3 regions of the Ruegeria sp. HKCCD6604 genome follow, and region 3 is predicted to be linked to each of the others. Evidence: riboswitches for the same ligand, from Rfam matches in the RefSeq annotation. Region 3 holds a riboswitch; each other region holds the start of a gene.
What was found. A riboswitch is a leader RNA that binds a small molecule or an ion and turns the genes downstream of it on or off. The one in region 3 is predicted to bind cobalamin.

Region 1 (4,622 bases), on a different contig from region 3:
ATTTCAGAACCGACCGCATCGGGCGCAATTGGTTTTGTGCCACATACTGGTGGTGCAGTTCTGAACACAGCCGTCGCGATGGGACGTCTGGGTGTTCCGGTAGGGATGCTGACAGGTTTGTCATCGGACATGTTCGGCCAACAACTGATCGATGCGCTGAAAGCGAGCCATGTGGACACGACACATGTGATCACCTCGGACCGTCCGACCACGCTTGCCTTTGTGCAGCTCTCGGATGGACACGCGTCGTACAGCTTTGTTGATGAAAACACTGCGGGCCGGATGTTGCTGCCCGAAGACATGCCCGATCAGCTTCCTGCTGTCTCTGCCCTGTATCTCGGCGGAATCAGCCTTGCGTGTGAACCTTGCGCAGATGCCTACGCCGCCCTTCTGGACCGCCACGGTTCCGACCGGGCAGTGATGCTGGACCCGAATATCCGCCCGGATTTCATCAAGGATCAAACCCGATTTCGGACGCGTTTGAACCGCATGATCTCGCGTGCGGATATCGTCAAGGTTTCAGACGAGGACCTGGACTGGATCATTCCGGGCGCTGAAGCCGAATCCGCAAAAGCGTCTGTGCTGTTGCAGGCGGGTCCTTCCGTTGTCATCGTCACGCGTGGCAGCGACGGGGCACACGGTTACCTGGCGGATGGTTCCGAAGTTTCGGTTCCTGTGAAACCCGTTGAAGTGGTCGATACGATCGGTGCAGGTGACACGTTCAACGCCGGCGTTCTGACCGAGCTCAGCCGCGCAGGGCATCTGACCAAGTCAGGTCTGCGCGGATTGACGGTTGAAAGCCTGCAAGCAGCCATGGAACTGGGCGCTGACGTGGCGGCCGTGACCGTTTCCCGAGCCGGGGCGGAACCCCCTTGGGCGCACGAACTTTGATCTGCGGGATGGCATGATGAAACGATCCGAAATCAACCACATCAAGCCCTAGGCCCAGACGTTCATTCAATCTTTCGGCGCCGCATAGCCGCTCTTTGCGGATTGATCGCCCGAGAAAATGCGCATCTCTTTGGTCGAAACTGTCCGCAGCCGCAGGCTGGGATGGAACATTACCAATTACGCACAAGGCCGTTTCGACGAACATTGCCTATTCCCGTTCACTCTACGCAATGGTTAGACGAAGGATCTGAAATCCGGGCGTGGGATGCTCTGTGCAGAAAACTGTTGATCTTGAAAGACAATCAGCTTTCTCCGATGCACCGGCATATTATCAAGGCAGAAGACATCATCAACCGGGGCGGCGGCGATCTCGTTCTGGAAATTCATGCGTCGGATCCAAACGGTGGCGTCGACCGCGACAACCCGGTGACGGTCCCCAGCGATGCCTGCCCTGTAACCTTGCAACCCCAAGAGTACGTACGGCTGAAGCCGAGGCAAAGCGCAACTCTGATGCCCGGCATCTGGCACGCTTTTTGGGCCGAGCGCCGCGATTGCCTTATTGGCGAGGTATCGACCATGAATGACGACCGTACGGACAATGTGTTTGAAAAGCCAATTCCACGGTTTTCAAAGGTCGAGAAAGATTTCGAGCCGGATTTCCTTCTTGTATCAGACTATTGACACCGTTCGGTCCGGGCTGGCGCAGCAGGACAGCTGGCGCGGCTGTTGCAATTCCATCTACCACCGCCTTCGTCTGCCGCTTGACAAGTCTGGCATTGCCGGACTAGCTGAGCGGGATGGTTCCGTAAGGGATGAAAATGGGAACACGGTGCGGCGCTGGAATGTGCCAAGTCCGTGACTGCCCCCGCAACTGTAAGCGGTGAGCGACGCCACTTCACCACTGACCCGCATGGGTTGGGAAGGTCGGCCAAGCAACGACCCGCAAGTCAGGAGACCTGCCATCGCACTATAAACCAACCCGAGGCGGGGCGTCTCGGAAGGAGGCTTGATGGCGTGTTTGCGTAATATCTGGGTATGTGCCCTCTGTCTGCGTCTGGCAAACGACGGAGATGGCTATGACCTGCTATTCTGATCACTACGTTCTGATCTGTTCAACATGTCAGGGGGCGATGTCTGCCGAGGCTGCGCAAGACGAGCTGAATGCCCGGTTGCCTGACGGTTTTGAAACCCGAATGGTGGCCTGCATGGCAGGTTGTGAACGGGCCATGACGGTCGGATTTCAGGCCCCGGGCAAAGCGCAGTACCTGTTTGGCGATATCACGACATCACACGACCTGTCCGCCTTGGTCGAATTCGCGACCCAGTTCGGCGACAGTGACGATGGCTGGACCAGCGCCTCGGACCGCCCCCCTGCCCTTTTCGCAAAGACCTTGTCGCGAATACCCGCATTGCCGTCCGGTGGCGCTTCATGAGTTTTCTGGTTGCCGAGAATTTGGAGTACTATGCTCTTAATGGCGATATCCTGTTGCAGGATGTGTCCTTTCGTCTGGAAGAAGGATCAATTCTGGCAATCGCCGGGCCGAACGGCGCCGGCAAGACCACTCTGCTGAAACTGCTGTGCGGGATCGAACGGGTTATCTTGGGTGATGTTTGGATAGAAGGCCAAAGCCTTCGGACCCTGTCCGCCCGCCAACGTGCCCGCTCTATTGCTGTGGTCGGGCAGCAGGAAATGCCTGACGGGCGGATGCGCCTGCAAGACTATGTTGCGCTGGGGCAAATCCCGATTCAGGGCGAACGTTCGGCGGCTCAGCACAAGGCTGATCTGGAACGGGTTCTGACGACGACCGAGCTGTCGCATTTTGCCAACAAAACGATGGGTCAACTGTCCGGCGGAGAACGTCAGCGCGCACATATCGCGCGCGCGTTGGCCCAGAACCCGTCCTTACTGTTTCTGGACGAGCCAACCAACCATCTGGACCCCGATGCCAAGGGGCACATGCTGTCTCTGGTCGCTGATCTGGGGGTAACGGTCGTCATGATCGTCCATGATCTGGTCATGATCCCGGAATTCGCCACCCATGTGGCGTTGATGAAAGCCACGCGTCTAACGGGGTTCGGGCCTGTTGGCAAAGTTCTGACCCCAGACCGGGTACGCGAGACATTCGGCGTGGATTACCTGTGCTTTCAGCACGAAGGCCGCATGATCCCCGCACTGGATATCCGAAAACGGAAACTGTCATAATAACAGGAACTTAAATATGATGCAGAAACTTTGGCCGGTGGTTGTTTTCGCTGGCTTGGCAGGTGGCGCGGCAGCGGAAGCCGTCACCGTGGACAATTGCGGTGAACCGCTGGTTTTTGACTCGGCGCCGGAACGTCTGGTCGTGCATGACATGAACATGGCGGATATGGCCTTTGCGCTCGGCCTTCAGGACAAGATCGTGGGTCTTACCGGAATTACGGGTTGGTATAAAACCAGCCCTGATTTTGATGCTCAGCGCGGCGACATCCCCGAGCTTGCCCCCAAATACCCGACGATTGAAAACCTTGTGGCCGTCGAACCCGATCTGTTTTTTGCCGGTTGGTACTATGGTATGAAACCCGGCGGTGACGTCACGCCCGACACGCTGGAACCCTTTGGTATCAAGACCATGATCCTGACCGAAAGCTGCGTGCATCTGGACAAAGATCGCCCCGAGGCCAGCATGAACCTGTTGTTTGATGACGTTCTGCGTCTGGGCAAGGTCATGCAGGTCGAAGACAAGGCCGAGGCGCTGGTCGCCGGCTGGAAAGACAAATTGTCCGCCATCGAAGCAAAAACAGCCGATCTGGCAAAGCCCCGCGTATTCCTGTTGGACGGACCGGCCGATGCTCCGTTCACCGCCGGCAAGTTCGCCATTCCCGATGCTATGATCACAGCCGCAGGTGGCAAGAACGTGACGCATGATCTGGATACCAGCTGGGGTCGCACGTCGTGGGAGGCCGTCGCCGCGGCTAACCCGGAATTTCTGGTGCTGCTCGACTATCAGTCCGGCAACGGCGCAGAGGACACTTTCCAGTTCCTGAAGGATCATCCGGTGATGTCACAAACGGACGCGGTAAAGAACGAGCGCTGGATTGGCCTGCGTTACGAGGAACTGACGCCCGGCCCGGCAAATATCGAAGCGATCGAGAAGATGGCGAAGGCGATGCACCCGGAGACCAACTGATATGGTCCAATTGGGCCGCTTGATAGTGCTGGGGGCGGTTGTTCTGACCGCCCTTTTGCTGTTGTCGATCGTCTACGGGACCACCCCAATCCCCGTGCGCGAAGTTTTTTCGGCCATCGGCCTCGGAACCGGTCTGGTGGAAGGAGACATGTCGCCCTTGCACCGGATCGTCTTCGACCTTCGCCTGCCCCGCGCCCTGTTTGCCGCCGTGATTGGTGCAGGACTGGGCGTCGTTGGTGTCGTATTGCAAACAACGACGCGAAACGATCTGGCAGATCCGTTTCTGTTCGGTCTGTCCTCGGGTGCTGCTGCCGGCGCCGTTCTGGTGATCACCGTCACGGGTGATGTCCTGGGAATCTGGACGTTGCCGCTGGCGGCATTTTGCGGTGGTCTGATCGCCTCCGGCATTGTTCTGGCGCTGGTTCAGGGCTTGCGTACGAGCGCACCCGAAAAACTGATCCTGGCTGGCCTGGCGGTGTCCTTTCTGTTTTCCGCAATCACCAACTACCTGATTTTCTCTGGCGACAATCGCGCGGCTCATTCGGTGATATTCTGGATGCT
Region 2 (4,622 bases), on a different contig from region 3:
ATCGTCATGCTCGTGATCGTGATGGCCGTCGTGATGCGAGGGGCGGGCGTCCATGTCATCCTCGGCGGCGGCTTCCAGACCCAGCACAACGCGCACGTCCACGGCACCTTCGGCCACTTCGACGACGGGCAGGGGGCGCGGCGCCTCGGCGGCGATGATCTCGCGCGCTTTGGCCACGCCTTCGGGGCCGGCGAGGTCGGGCTTGGTCAGCAGGATGATGTCGGCGCACGAGATCTGATCCTCGAACACCTCGGACAGGGGCGTTTCGTGGTCGATCGAGTCATCGGCCATGCGCTGGGCGTCCACCGCTTCGACATTGGGCGCGAAACGGCCTGCGGCCACAGCCTCGGCATCGGCCAGAGCGATCACGCCGTCGACGGTGATCTTCGAGCGGATGTCAGGCCAGTCGAATGCCTTGAGCAGCGGTTTCGGCAGGGCCAGACCGCTGGTTTCGATCAGGATGTGATCCGGGCGCGGCTCCAACGCCATCAGGGCCTCGATGGTAGGAATGAAATCATCTGCCACGGTGCAGCAGATGCAGCCATTGGCCAGTTCCATGATGTTTTCCGCCGGGCAATCAGGAATGGCACAGGATTTCAGGATGTCGCCATCGACGCCCACATCGCCGAACTCGTTGACCACGACAGCAAGGCGCTTGCCCTGTGGGTTCTGCATCAGGTGACGCACCAAAGTGGTCTTGCCCGAGCCCAGAAAGCCGGTGATCACTGTGACGGGGAGTTTTTCGAGGTTCGACATGTCAGGCTCCAATCGGGGGAATGCGCGAGGCACAGTTCTTGCGAAAATGTTCGGGGCGTTCGCGCCATTTCACCAAACCATCTTCCGTGGCCAGATACTTGGTCGCGCCGTCGACGATGACGTCGACATGATCTGTTTCGTTCAGGTTTTCATACACGAATGTCCAGCGGCCCGGCCCGCGCAACACGATCGAACAGCCTTGATCGCAGTTTGACAGGCATTCAACGGCTTTCAGGGTGACACCGTCGGGCAGGTCTGCCTGTTCCAGGGCCTTGTGCAACAAAGCGCCCGGGCGTTGCGCATCATCTTCGACAGGCAGGCCGCGACGGCAGGTAGTACAGACCAGCAACTCGACTGGTGCGGTCTCGGTCATGTCTCTCATCCCCCCAAATCCTCTTCGCGGGGGACGGGGTTTCATGCGGGCCACGAGTGGTCATGGACCCGACACCGGAACACCCCGCCCGGTTTCAACTTCGGTTGTTGGCAGGTCTCCCGGCTTGCGGATGCCAGAGGCGGGCCTCTGTCGGATGTCCCGCCTTCCCGGCTTTCGGGCCAGTGGCATTGGGCATCCTCTCCGTTCACGGTCGCGGGGGCGGCTGCGTTTGGCGGCAAGACCGTTGACGCATTCCCTTTTCATCGGCTCTCACCGACACCAACGAAAGGGACATGCGGCACCGCTGGCCTGCTTGTCAAGCGAGTCGCGCGCAACAATGATGCAGAGGCATGGAAAGCGACCTGTGGGCGTCGATGGGCGGCATGGTGTGCCGGGACCCAGCCTGAGGTGGGCCCGGCGACGAACGGTATTTCAGCAAGGGGCGTAGACTATGGTGAACGGGTGCCTCGGCTGAACCTGTCCAGATGATGGGAAAAGACCACCGAACACCCTGGATCCTCTTGCGCTAATAGATGACGTTTATCATGAGCAGCGAGACGACCAGAAACAGCGCCGTCATTATTCCGCCGGAGCGGACGAAATCCATCACCTTGTATCCGGCCGGACCCATGATCAACGCGTTTACCTGATGGGTTGGGATGATGAAGCTGTTCGAGGTCGATATGGCGACCGTCAGGGCAAAGACGGCCGGGTTTCCACCCGCCGCCACCGCAATCGATACCGCCAGAGGCACCAGCAGAACCGTGGCCCCCACATTGGACATGACCAAAGAAAAGGCCGTCGCCAGAATGGCGATGCCGGTTTGCAGCGACCAGAGCGGCCAGCCGTCCAGAATTATCATGATCTGCTGCGCGATCCACGCGGCCGTGCCTGTGTTCTGCACGGCTTGTCCCAAAGGTATGAGGCAGGCGAGCAGGAATACGGTGTTCCATCCGACCGCGCGGTACGCCTCGTCCACGCTGAGCACACGGGTCAGCATCATGCCCACCGCGCCGGTAAGAAGACAGAGTGAAAGCCGGACGTCCGTGAACAGGATCAACGATAGCGAAATGGCGAAGAATGCCAGGGCCCAGCCGACTTTTTGCGGCCGCAGCTCGTCCTGAGGAAAGTCCGTCGTCACAACGACGAAATCCGGATCTCGTTTGATCCGCATCAGGTTGTCCCATCTGGTATGTGCCACAAGCATGTCGCCCGCCTGAAACTTTTCGAGCCCGATCTGAGTGGATTCGTGATCCTCGGTCTCGACATGGCTCAGCGTCTCTTCGCCGCGGTGAATGGCCAGCAGCGACATCCCGTAGGTCTTGCGAAACAAAAGCTCGCGGGGGCATTTGCCGATCAGCTTGCTGTCGGGCGTGATGACCACCTCGGCCACGCCTGCATTGGTTGGGGCGAACTCTTCGACGAAAATGTCCAAATCCGGAAGAACGGTCAGCCCGTATTTCTCGGCGAACTTCTCGACCTCCCAACGGCGGCCGACGATGGCCAGCCGACACGGCGCTGCAATTTCCGCTGTCAAAACCTGAACCATCGAGGTTTTGCCGCGATAGAAGGTGGAAATGATGTACAGGTGGTTTTCGTGGTTGATGTCGGCCAGAATCTCGCCGACCAAAGGGCTGTCCTCGGGCACCACGACTTCGAACACATCGGCTTTGAGGCCATAGACCCTTTGCAGGTATTCCTGTGTCCCTTGTCCGGTACCCGTATTGTCAGGCCCTTCAGCCTCGGGCAAAACCCAACGTCCCAACAGCAGAAAGTAACCAATTCCCGTCAGGATCAGAACCGCACCGATCGGCGTGACCGAGAACAGGCCGAAGGGCTCCATTTTCTGAGAGGCCGGCAGACTGTCATTTGCCGTCAGGATCAGATCGTTCAGCAGGATAAGAGGAGACGACCCCACCATCGTCATGGTGCCGCCCAAAATGGCGCAGAATCCCATCGGCATGAGCAGGCGCGACAGCGGTATGCCCGACCGTGTGGAAATTCGGCTGACAACCGGCAGAAACAGAGCAGCGGCGCCGACATTCTGCATGAACGAGGATATGACGCCAACGGTGCCGGAAATGATTGGTACAACCCTGCCTTCGGATTTGCCGCCGTATTTGAGGATGACGGCAGCCACCTTGTTCATGATCCCCGTCTTGTCCAGACCGGCCCCGACGATCATGACCGCAATGATCGAGATGACGGCATTGGATGCGAAGCCGTCGAACAGAAGGGTGACATCCGCCAGATTTCCCAGCCCGGGCGCGTAGCTGAGCAAGCCTATGAGAACCAGAACCAATATGGCGGAAAGGTCGATCCTTATGATCTCGGAAACGAACAGAAAAACGGTGAAAGCCAGCAGGGTGCAAACGACCCCCATCTCGAAGGTAAAGGCAATGTGTTCCACAATACGTCCAGAACTTTTTCTTTGTTAGAGTCCTAGTTCATCCTTCCCGAGTTGTCATGAAGTTTCGTTTTTCGGCGATGTTGAGACATAATATTGCTCAAGGGCTGTTGTTTGAGCAATGCTTTCGGGAACCCCGTTTGACGAACACGTCAGAAAGAAGGATTGGACAAATTGCATGAGGCAGCCTGCACGTTTCGAGCGGGTGCGATGCCGTTCCAACCAGGTCGAAGCAGCACAGGTAATGGCAGGTCAATTCCAGCCATGGACGACAGACAATCCGACAGCTTTGTTTGCGGCACCATTCTGCCGCTGCCTGAACCGCTTAAAGGGCCTGCTTGGCCGTCCCTGATCGCAATCTGACTACAAGAAAGGTCTGTACCCAAATGGCTGGGACCAATGGTTGAGGTCACAAATTCTGATCATTTCGAGATGAAGATGCCCAGGAAGTACGGCGGGTGTTGCCTGAACGCAAGCTGGCGGCATATGTCCAGAATGCTCGCATTCGGATGGAACAGAACAAGATCACAATACGAAAAATCCAATAGTTGGTTGGATATTGGACCTCGAGGAGGGAAAAAGTACCGCGAGTCAGTGGAGGTATTGGAGGCGAGTACCTGTTTTGAAATCGAACCGCTTTTTCAGAAAAACATATTTAAAACAAAATCTTGGATTTGGTCGAGCCGTGCTGCACAGGGGAAATGTTGCGGGATTTGTTGCGGGATAGCTCGACCTAGTTTTTCTCTCTCGTGCTAGGTTTTGGCTTTTAGACAGAGCATTATGAAATCAGAAAGCGTACCCCAAAGCATCTTTAGGTGTTCAGGTGAAACGCTAAAATTTGGCGAATGAACGTATCTGTTCAAGGTATCCATCGAAATAATAACGTCGCCCTGTTGAAGCTTCTTGAGTGCACCGAGGTACTTGTTGTCAATTAACCCATCGTCCAACATGTGCTGAGCTACCTTGGATATGCGAAGTGCTAGCTTATCGTTTTTGTGCACAGCGCTCACGTTCCTAACTTTCACATAATGTTCCACGCCAAGCTCAAGCAGCACGCGAAGAAGAACCGAAATAGCATTTGGATGC
Region 3 (4,622 bases):
GGACCTCATGGAAATCAGCCTCTTCCACGCGTTGCTGACCAAAAACGGTGACGGTGCCTGAACACGGGCGCTGCAACCCAAGCAAAATCCGCAGGAGCGTCGATTTCCCCGCTCCGTTCGGGCCTGTCAGGGACAGGCGCTGCCCCGCGCTCAGGCTCAGGCTTGCCCCGTCCAGAACGGGTGGCTGGCCGGGGTAGGAAAAACAGATGTCTTCAAGCGCGATCAGTGTCATGCGAATTCCAGAACGATCAGACCCAGGCAGAGACCGCTGAAACCTGCCGCAAACACAATGTCCGCACGGGTCAGGGCAAATTCCTGAAGCAACGGCATACGCCCGGAAAACCCCCGGCACTTCATAGCGGCCAGGATGCGTTCTGATCTTTCGATCGCGCGCACAAGCATCATACCCACAAGGTAGCCAAAGCTGCGATATGTGTGCCAGTTTGTTGCTGGCCGAAAACCACGCACCTTCATGGCGGCGCGCAGCCGCAGGTATTCTTCGCGCAAGACCTCGATATACCGGATCGTGAACATCAGCAGGTAAACCAGCTTTTCGGGGCACCGCAGACGATGCAGGGCGTGGCCCAGTGTAACCGGCTCCATCGTCCCGACCAAAACCAACAGGGACAGGATCACGGCATTGGCGGTCAAGGCAATCTCGACCGCTTTCCAAAAACCCTGCCAGCTTGCGGAGAATCCCCAAAGCGTGAACATCGGATCCCCGGGCATGGAAAAGGGCAACAGGACCAGCATGAACAGGATGAACCCATCCATCATGGCCATTCGCTTCAACGTCTTTCGCCGCGGCAGACGTGAAACTATCAGAAGCGAAAGCGACACTGTCAGCGCCGCGCAAAGCGCGCCGAGGGATGACAGCGCCACGGTCACGACCGCAAAAACAACTGCCATGACGATCCGCATCCGAGGATCCAGCAGACTGATCAGACCTTCTGGTCCGTCACCGGCTTCGGACAGTGTTTTTTCCTTGTGCCCCAGAACGTGTGCCATCAGGAGGCCAGCTTGCGGCGGGCCGCCATGTAAAAGCCCAGACCAAACAGACCAACGATGTACCCGATCCCGCCAAGGATGGTTTGCAGGTCATTCTGTTCGCGATAGGCCGCAATCTCGCGCCTGAGCGGGCGCAATTCGTTACGTACGGCCTTGGCGATAACCTGCTGCTCTTCGGCGCCGAGAGACGCCGCCGAACCGCTGGCCTGCGTCACAGCAGCCGAAGATGAGCCACCGTTTTCTGCCACGGCAACGCCCATGATCCGCGCGACATCTTCGGCAGACATCGTGACTTCGGCCACATGCCCGGCGCCAAGGTTGGCAAAGAAGGTGTGCGCCACGGCCGAGGTCGGCGTGTAGACAAAAAAACCGTCCGCATCCGTGACCGATCGACCCAGCTCGGCCCCATCCGGGCCGGTGACAATGACCTCGGTGCCGTTTGCCATGTCGCCGTTAGAAAAGCCAATTTCGCCCTCGATGACGTCTCCCGACTCGAAAACGCCGGCTATGACCTTGTGCGCCAGGGCAGGCACAGGTGCGCAGCACACGGCCAATATGACAACCAGATGCTTCATGTGGCTGCTCCTCTGAAAAACAGCTCGGGCTTGACCTTGCGCGCCAACAACACGGCGAACCCGGTCAAAATCGCCTCGATGGCCATGACAGGAATATGGGCGAAGAAAACAAGCTTGGCGGCAGGCAGAAATTCATCCCCCGACAGCGCCAAGGAAAACGCGACCATGCCGGTTGTCGCCGCAATCGCAAATGCGCCGCCGACGCCCCCCCAAATTGCACCTTGCAAAGGCGTTCCACGCGCGATCAGACGACCGAACAACATTCCGGCCACCACCGCGGGAAAGGCGATATTGACGGTGTTGATCCCCAACACCGTCAATCCGCCAAAGCCGAAAAAGACCGCCTGTAGCAAAAGCCCGACGAACAAAGCCGGGAATGCGGCCCAACCAAGCAGCAGCCCGGCCATGCCGTTGAGGATCAGATGGACCGACGACGGACCAATGGGCACGTGGATCAAGGATGCCACGAAGAAACTGGCTGACAGCACGCCCGCAGTGGGGATGCGATCAAGATCCAGAGACCTGAGACCCATGGCGATCCCGCCCGCGGCGGCTATGGCGCCGCCAATTACAACCGGGTTGGAAAGGGCTCCGTCGACGATGTGCATTTGGGGTTACTCCAGATCCCAGGCACGAATCCAGATGACCGCATCCTGGCTGAGTTCTTTGCCCTCATGTTCGGTTGCCGGACCGGAACCAAGGGCGGCGAAACCCCAGTAACCGGCTTTCGGAACGCCGAACGAAAAGTACCCGTTGTCGTCAGATATTGCGACCACCGCACCACCCGGCATAGGAGACACTTTCGGTGCAGAAACGGCCGAACTTTCCATGTCGGGTTCGGCGGCCATGTACTCGATCTCGATCTCGGCCCCCGCAACCGGCTGACCATCAGCCAGCACACGGCCCGTGAAAGTCGAACCCGCGATGATGTTGGTCGGCTTGTTCAGCGGGATAATCTCGGTCGGCAGACCCACGGGATTCATCCAGTCGGTCGGCAATTCGTTGCGGTTCAGGAAAGCTTTGGTGAGCTGTTGGATATAAATGTCTTCGGATTCCTCATAATAAGGCTGAGGAACCGTCACCAGCACATAGTCGCCCGAACGTTTGACCGGGACACTGCCCTTGAACGCCGCACCCTCGTTTTCCCCGCCGGTGAACCGGATAGGTTCCAGCGTGTCCAGCAAATCGGTCTTTTCACCGTTGTGGATCACATAGAATTCCTGCGGCTTTTCCAGATCCATGACATGGCCATTCTCGAACGGATGCCAGAAAATCAGTTTGACCGGTACATCGCCCGGTTTCTCGATCATGGTCTCGGTGGTGTATTCCAAAAGGAAATGCGCATTTGCTATGGCAGGAAGAGCCACCGCGGCAGCGGCTGCGCTGAGCAGCGTTTTCATGAACAGTCGTCCTTGTCCCGTCGCGCCAATCCCGGCGCGAAATTCGTTTTGACCACGGGACATTCAACGCCAAATTACCCTTTCAGGCATCCTGGTCCGACGCACATCCCGTCGCCGATTAGGAGTGCCCGTTAGAGGGCACATGTCCGGCAGGTATCCTGACTTGCGGGTCAAAGCGTTGGACTGGCCTTCCCGGGCAACCCCCAGTGGCGTTTCAGCCCTGCTCGCCGCTTACAGTTGCGGGTGCAGTTGCGGAATTGGGCCTGAGCCCGCACCGCATTCCCTTTTGATTCCAGAGTAAGCCCCGGAACCGGACATGCCGAGCGGCTTGCCAGACAACTCAGCCTTCCGTCAACGAAAATGTGTTACGACCATCGAAAAATAATGAGCTCGGCAGTTTGCGAGAGTGAACCAGTTTGTGAAATATCCAAGGCAACAGAGTGAATTCACATCTAGGCTTCTGAAAGATACCTTTCCGACAACGGCAGGCTTGCCGCGCCCAGTGAGCGTGCTTCCGGGCCTACGGCCCCTGCCAGCACGGCAGGGCGCTCGAGACCGGTCAGGTTTAGCTCAGACAGTTTGTCTTCGACCATTTCAACCAAACGCGCCTTGATGTCCTGCGGCATCCAGCCGTCAATCTTCACGCATTCGAAATCTATCAGGCTACAGGATGAGACAATTGCATAGGCAATCCCGCTCGCCGTCTGTTTCAACCAGTATTCCAGTTGAACTTTTGGCACATCCCAACGCTGGGTCGTTTCCCAAATGGAATGCGACGTGACACCTGCTGTGGTGATTGCACGCTCGAGCACATACAGGCTGGCCACGTCGATAAGGGGTCTGACACCACCGGCATCATCTGGCACAGGCAAGGGGCCGATTGCGCCCGCGTTTCCACGCCCCGAAAAGATTGCGCCATTGAGGACCACACCGCCGCCAATGAAAAACCCGATATAGAAGTACAGGAAATCCCTGGGCCCATCGGCTGGACCGAATACCAATTCCGCCCCACAAGCCGCAGTGGCGTCATTTTGCAGGAATACCGGAATATCGAGGCGCCGCGCCAGGTCAGCCTTCAGGTCTGATACGCGCCACGGGTCCATTTCTTCCTGAGGAACCTGAAGGGTCTGGGCCCAGTCCCATAGGTAGAACGGCATGGCAATCCCAAGTCCCGCAATCCTGCCTTTGGCCTCAGGCGACATGGATGATATCATTTTGCCCAGACTCTCAGTGGAAAACTCCAAAGTGGCTTTCGGCGTTGGATAGTCATAGGTTCGCCGATCGCGTTGCCGCACATTTCCGACAAAGTCAGTCAAAACCAACTCGGCACTGCGACGCCCCACCTTGAGCCCAAAGAAAAAGGCACCATCCGGGTTAAGTCGCATGGGAACAGAAGGTTGCCCGACTTTCCCGCGGACCGGTTCGCCGCGCAAAAGCAAACCATCCTTCTCCAACAGCCGCATGATGACGGAAACGGTTTGTGCCGACAATCCGGTCATGCGCGCGATCTCGGACTTCGAAAGGGCCTGGTGACGCCGGACAAGCGACAATACAAGCCGTTCGTTCCGGGCCCGCATCCCGCTTTGGTTGGTTCCGCGCACCTCTGACCCGTGCAGGCCAATCGAATTTTTCCGAGATG

Region 1: it holds a riboswitch for cobalamin, as region 3 does, so the genes downstream of both, GS614_RS12120 (DUF1636 domain-containing protein) here and GS614_RS11715 (DUF4198 domain-containing protein) in region 3, are expected to answer to the same signal.
Region 2: it holds a riboswitch for cobalamin, as region 3 does, so the genes downstream of both, GS614_RS13340 (DUF1636 domain-containing protein) here and GS614_RS11715 (DUF4198 domain-containing protein) in region 3, are expected to answer to the same signal.

What each region holds. Positions count from the first base shown of each region.
Region 1 covers NZ_WVQW01000004.1:75,707-80,328, reverse strand. The annotation lists gene GS614_RS12130 (carbohydrate kinase) at 1-891, shown strand, start outside; partial or broken gene GS614_RS12125 (D-lyxose/D-mannose family sugar isomerase) at 956-1,572, shown strand; cobalamin riboswitch at 1,673-1,870, shown strand; gene GS614_RS12120 (DUF1636 domain-containing protein) at 1,968-2,324, shown strand; gene GS614_RS12115 (ABC transporter ATP-binding protein) at 2,321-3,094, shown strand; gene GS614_RS12110 (ABC transporter substrate-binding protein) at 3,111-4,061, shown strand; gene GS614_RS12105 (iron ABC transporter permease) at 4,063-4,622, shown strand, end outside.
Region 2 covers NZ_WVQW01000005.1:66,457-71,078, forward strand. The annotation lists gene cobW (cobalamin biosynthesis protein CobW) at 1-756, opposite strand, end outside; gene GS614_RS13340 (DUF1636 domain-containing protein) at 758-1,129, opposite strand; cobalamin riboswitch at 1,221-1,428, opposite strand; gene GS614_RS13345 (SLC13 family permease) at 1,656-3,512, opposite strand; gene GS614_RS13350 (hypothetical protein) at 4,289-4,622, opposite strand, start outside.
Region 3 covers NZ_WVQW01000003.1:374,728-379,349, reverse strand. The annotation lists gene GS614_RS11735 (energy-coupling factor ABC transporter ATP-binding protein) at 1-232, opposite strand, end outside; gene cbiQ (cobalt ECF transporter T component CbiQ) at 229-1,008, opposite strand; gene GS614_RS11725 (cobalt ABC transporter permease) at 1,008-1,583, opposite strand; gene cbiM (cobalt transporter CbiM) at 1,580-2,191, opposite strand; gene GS614_RS11715 (DUF4198 domain-containing protein) at 2,198-2,983, opposite strand; cobalamin riboswitch at 3,114-3,313, opposite strand; gene GS614_RS11710 (ROK family transcriptional regulator) at 3,436-4,560, opposite strand.